Regions from separate parts of the Brevibacterium metallidurans genome, predicted to be linked through region 1. Evidence: predicted binding sites of a transcription regulator. Region 1 holds the regulator's gene; the other holds the start of a gene.
What was found. The regulator LexA, encoded in region 1, represses DNA repair genes until DNA is damaged. The targets are predictions, from matches to a motif close to TCGAACANNTGTTCGA.
Positions count from the first base shown of each region.

Region 2: a site for LexA is predicted at 2,470-2,485, ahead of AACX88_RS10440 (HNH endonuclease signature motif containing protein). Genes of this name have one in related genera too.

Region 1 is NZ_BAAAAF010000013.1:61,880-65,762, reverse strand. Features, by position in the region: gene hisB (imidazoleglycerol-phosphate dehydratase HisB) at 1-134, opposite strand, end outside; gene AACX88_RS14205 (histidinol-phosphate transaminase) at 267-1,400, opposite strand; gene AACX88_RS14200 (LysM peptidoglycan-binding domain-containing protein) at 1,410-1,721, opposite strand; gene lexA (transcriptional repressor LexA) at 1,976-2,731, shown strand; gene AACX88_RS14190 (ATP-dependent DNA helicase) at 3,084-3,883, opposite strand, start outside.
Region 2 is NZ_BAAAAF010000007.1:54,234-58,116, reverse strand. Features, by position in the region: gene AACX88_RS10440 (HNH endonuclease signature motif containing protein) at 1-2,252, opposite strand, end outside; partial or broken gene AACX88_RS10435 (purine-cytosine permease family protein) at 2,602-3,883, opposite strand, start outside.

The DNA.
Region 1 (3,883 bases):
TTCGCGAGCGCCGTGAGCATGTGGTCGAAGAACGGCACGGTCGTCGAGATGTCGGACTTCCCGGTGCCGTCGAGATCGAGCGCGACGGACACGCTCGATTCGGATGTCGACCGCTCAAGCTGGGCCTGCCTCATAGTGTGCCTTTCTTCGTGTGCAGCGCGGGTGGTGCGCTCTCCATTGTCCCAGGGTCGCGGACCCGGCGTTGACCGGGGCGACCTCTGACGACTCAGTTCGCCGAGCGCCGTCTCAATTGAATGAGCGCCGTCTCAGTTCGACGTGAGCAGAATGCTGGGATCGGTGTCGACGATATCGCTGATCGCTGTGAGGAACGCAGTCGTCTCAGCCTCGGTGCCGGCGTTGACACGGGCATGATGGGCGATGCCGATGTCGCGGATGAGGATGCCTCGGTCGAGCAGCTTCTGCCACAGTTCGGCCGGGTTCGCGATGTTGCCGAAGAGGACGAAGTTCGAATCGCTCGGGTGCACGGTGAAGCCGAGTTCGGCCAGGTGTGCGGCGATGGCGTTGCGGGAGTCGATGAGCCGGTCGACGTTGCCGAGCAGGAGATCCGCGTGGTCGAGTGCGGTGCACGCGAGGACCTGCGTGACGTCGGAGAGATGGTAGGGCAGGCGCACGAGGCGGAGGGTGTCGATGAGTTCAGGGGCGGCGATGGCATAGCCGAGGCGCAGACCCGCGCACGCGAACGCCTTGCTCATCGTCCGGGAGACAACGAGGCGGGGGCGGCCCTCGAGGAGGGTCATCGCCGAGGGCAGTGCGGGGCGGGAGAATTCGGCGTACGCCTCGTCGACGATGACGATGCCCGAGCAGTTGTCGTAGGCGGCTTCGATGACGTCGAGGCCGAGCGAAGTGCCGGTGGGGTTGTTCGGAGTGCAGAGGAAGACGATGTCCGGGTCGACGCGGGCGACTTCGGCAGCGACCGCCTCGGCGGTGAGACCGAAATCGTCGTCACGGTCGGCATGGACCCATTCGGCACCGGTGCCGGTGGTGATGAGCGGATGCATCGAATAGCTGGGCGTGAAGCCGAGCGCGGTGCGCCCGGGACCGCCGAAGGCTTGGACGATGTGGGAGAGGACCTCGTTCGAGCCGTTGGCCGCCCAGATCATCTCCGGGGGCAGGTCGACAGGGGTGCCGGCGCGTTCGTTGACGCCGTCGAGGTAGCCGACGAGGTGCTCGCGCAGGGCGGTGAACTCCCGGTCCGGGTAGCGGTTGAGTCCGGACAGATGCGTGTCGACGGCTGCCCGCATCGCCGCGACGACGACATCCGGGATCGGATAGGCGTTCTCGTTGACGTTGAGCTGCACCGGAACGTCGAGGTGAGGAGCGCCGTAGGGCTCCCGTCCGACGAGATCGGCACGCACTGGCAGAGACTCGATGTTTCCCACACACCGATTTTAGCGCTGGGGAACGTCGAGGCTCTGGCCGGGGTGGACGACGGGCGAGGACAGGTGGTTGAGCTCGACGATGTCGGCGACGACATCGCGGGTGTCCCGGTCGAGTCCGAGGTTCGAGGCCACGGTCCAAAGCGACTCTCCCTCACCGACGACGACGGCGTCCGCGGCGACGCCGACGACCTCGTCCCCGGCGACCGCCTCGGCGGTGAACGTCTGAGCGGAGAAGAAGAGCGTGCCTCCGATGATGGCCAGCGCGCACAGTGCGGTGCGGAGCAGGCGGACGGCGCGTCGGCCACGGGTGGTCAGATGCATGGGGGAAGTCTTCGCAGACATTGCATTTACCTCTTTCTTCGTACGATTCCACCCGCAATGGGTAGAACGTCTGTTCTATTCAACATGCCATTCGAACATATGTCCAGTCCATCTCGAACATTTATGAGACAATGAACGAGAACCAGCGTTGTTGATCGGTCTCGAACAACCATCCCAGGCGGCACTGACACGAGATCTCTCGAGGCGGTTCGACCGGTGGGAAACGGCGGGATTAGAACGAAGGGGAGAGAGCAATGGTGCAGAGCAAACGAGGCAGAGGACGGCCGCGCAACGAGGATGTTGCCAGCGAGATCGCCGCGGCCCGCAGCGATGAGGACGAGGTCGAGATCCCCGACGGTCCGACCGGGGCCGGGGACTTCCGGCTCTCCCCCAGGCAGCGGCTCGTGCTCGAGACGATCGAGCGCGCCGTGGTGACCAACGGCTATCCGCCGAGCATGCGTGAGATCGGTGAGGCAGCCGGGCTCGCGTCGCTCTCAAGCGTGGCGCATCAGCTCTCCCAGCTCGAACGGCTCGGCTACGTCCGCCGCGACCCGAAGCGTCCGCGGGCGATCGAGGTCGTCAACCCGTTCGAAGAGGAGGAGGCCGAGCGCGCGAAGTACGAGGAGCTGGCGAACAACACCGTCCAGGTCCCCGTCGTCGGGCGCATCGCCGCCGGCGGGCCGATCCTCGCCGAGCAAGAGATCGACGACGTCTTCTCCCTGCCCACGCAGGTCGTCGGCTCAGGTGAGATGTTCCTGCTCAAGGTCGTCGGGGACTCGATGATCGAAGCCGCGATCTGCCACGACGACTGGGTCGTCGTTCGCAAGCAGCACACCGCCGACAACGGTCAGATCGTCGCCGCCCTCCTCGACGGCGAGGCGACGGTGAAGACGCTCAAGCGCAAGGCCGGGCGGCAGTGGCTGCTGCCGCAGAACAAGGACTACGACCCGATCGACGGCACCTATGCCCAGATCATGGGTCTCGTCGTCGCCGTCATCCGCCGCCTCTGAGGTCCAGCGGCGTTTGAGGGCATTGCCGTTTGAGCGCAGGTCCTCGCCGAGGTGGTCGACTGTACACACGAATGCCCCCGACCGATGGTGGTCGGGGGCATTCGGCATTTCCGAGGCGTGTGCGCCGGCTTGTGACGAGCGCGGCATGCGACTAGCGGGGCTTGCGACGAGCGCGGTTTGCCCTCTGCGGAGGCCGCCCAGCCCATCCACCACCTTCAACTCCACACACCACCTGTGCACGGGTGGTTTATCGCGCTGCGCCGACGTTGTGCGGAGCCGGACGGAGGAAATGACGCTGCGCGTGCGAAATGGGGCTGCGGGTGCGAAGTAGGGCTCGACGTAGGACGCGCCGTCATCCCTTCGCGGGGTCGTCCTCCTTCGTCGCGGCCAGGCGCCCCAGGGCCGTGCGCACGAGCGCCGAATCCGTCGTCGGCCACATCCGCGGCATCGAGTTGACGAGGTACCCGGCGTACCGGGCCGAACGCAGACGCGAGTCGAGGACCGCGACGACGCCTCTGTCCCCGGTCGAACGAATGAGGCGCCCGGCGCCCTGGGCGAGCCGGAGCGCGGCATGGGTCGCGCTCACCGCCATGAAGCCGTTGACCCCACGCCGGTCGGCGTCCCGGGCACGAGCCTGCATGAGCGGGTCGTCGGGCCGGGGGAAGGGTATCCGGTCGATGATGACGAGTCGGTTCGTCCGCCCGGGCACGTCGACGCCCTGCCACAGCGACATCGTCCCGAACAAGCACGCCCCGTCGTCGGCGGCGAACCGGGAGACCAGCGACGGCAGACCGTCATCGCCCTGCAGCAGGATCGGCAGGTCGACGATGCCGCGCAGGTGCTCGGCCGCGGCATTCGCCGCCGCCCGCGAGGAGAAGAGTCCCAGCGCACCGCCCTTGGAGGCGGTGACGAGCGCTTCGAGTTCGGCCAGCGCCTCCTCGCTCAGTCCGCTGCGCCCGGGTTTCGGCAGGTGCGCGGCGACGTAGACGATGCCCTGCTTGCCGTAGTCGAACGGCGAGCCGACGTCGAGGCCGTCCCACCTCGGCGCATCTGGACCGACGAGCCCGAGCGAGGCGGCCACGGCATCGAAGTTCCCGCCCAAGGACAGGGTCGCCGAGGTGGCGACGACCGTCGACTCCTCGAAGATGCCGT
Region 2 (3,883 bases), on a different contig from region 1:
TGCTGGGCGACGTTCTTCCAGTTGAGCAGATCCGCGAGCCGCTTCCGGCGTCGAGCCTCCTGACTGCGCTGGTATTCCACGTCGATGCGTCGGATGCGTTCCGCCTCGGCGGCCGCTCGCGTCTCCTCTTCCTCCCGACGCCGGATCTCCTCTTCATCGGGAGGGAATTCGACATCGTCTTTCGGTGGCGGGATGAGGTGATCGGGTATCGGCACCTCGCCCGGACTGAGACCGCACAGTTCCGCGAACTCGAATGCGTGGGCAACATCGATCGGCTGATCCGGAGCACGGGACTTGGTGGTCACCCCGTGTTTGAACTCGTACTCGACGACGCCTGATTCGCGCATTCGAGCACGGAGGCGCCCCGCGGTTTTGAGCGCATGATGCCGTTTGCACAGAGGGTGGAGGTTGCCGAATCTGGTGAGTCCGCCTGCGAGCGGTTTGAGATGGAAGAACGGATCGACGTGATCGATCTCCGAGGTCACAGCCTTGCGTGGACATCCGGGGACTGTGCACATCGCCCATTGTGCGATGAGGGTCTTGCGCACATTGTTCGGTATCCGATAGGTGGTCGCTTTGGCGTCGATCGGTGTGCCGGTGGCCGGTTCGGTGAGGATCCTCGTCACCGTCGAGCATCGGCCGGCGATTCGTCGGGCGGTCTCTGCCGGAATCGGGGATCCGTCGGGGAGGACTCCCGGAAGCTTCGAGTCACCGAAGAGCGAGAGGAACGGTACGGTGACGACGACGCCTGCCTGCATCGCCAGCCACCATTGGTGGGTGGGCATCGCGATGACGACCATGCTGTCGATGATCACCGGTTCGTTGAGACCGAAGGCGGAGAAGGCACTCCCCGAGGCCGGCGGACGGTGCGCGTTCACGCCGGCACCTGCGGCCGACCCGGAGAGTCCGGCCCTGCCGTCGCCTGCTGCGCGTTTGATGACCTCACCGGAATCCATCACAATCGAGCCTTCGGCGTCGATGTCGAAGAGCAGGTTGCCGTCGGCGTCGAGAAGCGGTTCTTCGCGGGTGGTCTGGAGACCGGTCACCGGGTTGATCGATCGGACCTTGAGAGCCAGTTTGGGCTGCGGCCGCGTGATGATGTCGTACATGAGGTTGTCCATTGCGCGGTCGTCGACGATCTCGACTCCGGGCGGCAGGTCGAATCCGGCTCCGCGACGCGATCGCACCGCACGAGCCATCGCCTCGACCCGGCGGAAGCACGCGTGAAGTTCGTCTGCCGGACCGTTGAGCGTCATGACCGCTCCGCCGTTCTTGAACGTGTGAAGGTCGACGCGACGTCGTTCGGCAGCGATCTTCGATCGGTCCTCCGGCGGCTCGAGGACGTTGATGAACTTCCGCAGTGAGATGCGCAGCTTGTCGCTGGTGACATCTGCACGCCGTGCGGCGAGGTGCTCGTCGATCCTCGGAAGGTACCTGAAGGCTACGGAGCGGCAGAGGTCGGCGACGACGGCGACATGGGCCATGGTGAAATCCCCGGTGCGGACTCGATCGGCGAAGCGGGGAAGACCGTGGATGATCGTGAGGGCGACGCCGAGGTGACGGTAGGCCTTGGCTATCGACATCCCGAGGATCGTCGCCGTCTCTGCAATGTCCTCGGCGGGGACGTTGTCGCTGATCCAAGCCGACATGTCGGTGCCCAGACGGAATTCGGGGAACTCGACCGGAGGTTCCTGCGTTTCGGTCTCCAGGTCTTCTGCGTCCGAGACCGTTTCTCCTTCGACGGCATAAAGACACGTGTGGTCGTGTGTCATCCGAGCGCAGAAGTCAGCGTCGTAGACGGCGAGCACGGTCGAGGTTCGCGGCACATGGACGAGATCGGTCGACGCACCCGTGTGAGGACCGAACTGCGCCGCGGAGGATTGAGGACAATGCGACGTTGTGGTCGACGCGGCTGCTGACTCGGCGCGGGTGGAAGCTTTCGAGGTGCCGGAGGCGGCAGAAGCAGAGTCGGCCTCGGCACTCTCGGTGCACCGCGCGACGGCGGCGACGATGGATTCCACTCGATAGGGAGTGTCCCCTGCAGGCAGAGGCGCACCGAAGAAGCGAACGGCCCGTTCGAGGACGATTCCGGCCGTCACTTCGAGCACTCTGAGCTGCACCTGGTCGGATTCTGCGGCGATCTCGGAGAGCTCGGCGACACTCGATCCGATGCGCACTGTATGGCGAGCGCCTCCGACAGCATTCCGGCCAGCGACACCCGGCAGGGGACGAGCGGTGCGCTGCTCGTTCACGTTCGGTGCGTCCTTCACGGTGTCTCACCTGCCTTCGACGTCAGTGTCGGGGAAGTGCTTCTGGGAATGCGATTCCCTAGTACATCAATGGTATTCTATTCGAACGTATTCCGTGAATACATAATCTGAAAATTCTTCTATGAATTTTCATCCTCTCTGATATCCTCCTCTGCTCTGTGATTCCCATTGTTGCATTCGGCACTGACATGGGAATCCGACGAGCAATCGTTCGGAGACACCGGAGGTCGGCGGAGGATGACAGCGCAAGCGAGGAGCCGTGACCATTCGGCAGCGTCAGTCCCTGCGCCAGCCTCAGGACCCATAGGTGGCGTCAGCCCCCGCGTCCGCATCAGGACCCCGACGCGGTCGCGTCGATGTCGGACCCCTGGTCCCCCACCTCGGCGAACCGGCTTCGCGTCGGCCAGGACAGGGCGAGGTAGAGGAGGAACGAGATGACGAACGACGGGATCGTCGCTCCCAGTGGACTCGGCCACACGTAGGTGAGGAGGTAGGAGGCGAGCGCGCCGACGATCCACACGATGACCGCGGACCAGTTGACGCCTCGGACGTAGGCGTAGATGCCGCCCTCGTCGCGGAGGATGTCGCGGGTGTAGACGCCGCGTTTGATGATGTAGTGGTCGACGATGAGGATCGCGAAGACGGGGACGAAGAACGCGCCGATCATCGTGAGGAAGTCCGTGTACTAATCGAGCAGAGCCAGCCAGGTCGAGCCGATGATCGAGATCGCGCCGAGGATCAGGGCGACGGGCAGGAAGCGCAGCCGTGAGCGGCTCCTGGCTCCGAGCACTGAGTTGACCATTCCGTACACGACCATCGTGTTCGTGGCCATGACGGAGAGGAAGATAACGATCGCGAGCGGCCAGCCGAAGCGGTCGGCGAGCGCGGTGGGATCGAAGGGCTCGGCGGTGCCCCCGTCGAGGAGGATGAAGCTGAAGGCCGTGAGACCGAGCAGCATCGCCAGCACCGTCGAGGTGATGTATCCCAGCCCCGAACCGACGATCCCCGCCCGCTGACTGCCGGCCAGCCGGTTGAGGTCACCCGAGAGCACCGTCCACGAGATCGCCGTGGCGATGACGATGTCGAGTGCGAGCACCGGAGTGAATCCGAGTCTCTCATCAGCGGGGATGCTCATGTATTGGATCGGCGCGTGGCCGGTGAACGCCGTGACGAAGACATAGGCCATGACCAGGAGGATGAGGAGGGCGAACCACGGTTCGGCCTTCTCGATGCCTTCGTGGCCGAGGATGGCGAGCTCGACGACGAGCGCCTGACAGAGCACGGAGAAGAGGATGGGGTTGGAGAATCCCGTCGTCTGCTCGACGACGTAGTTGACGCTGATGCCTGCGAGCATCGCCTGCAGCCATGACCACCCCATGAGGATGACGACGTTCGCGGCCACCGGCAGATAGCTGCCCTTCGCGCCGAACGCGCCCCGGGTGATCGCCATCGTCGCCAGTCCCGTGCGGGTGCCGATGTTCCCGACGAGGACGAGGACGATCGTGCCGGCTACCGTTCCGGCGACGATGACGACGACTGCGGTCATGTAGTCGATGCCGGGGACGAAGAGCGTGCCGGTGAGCATCGTCGTGACGACGAGGTTCGCGGCGAGC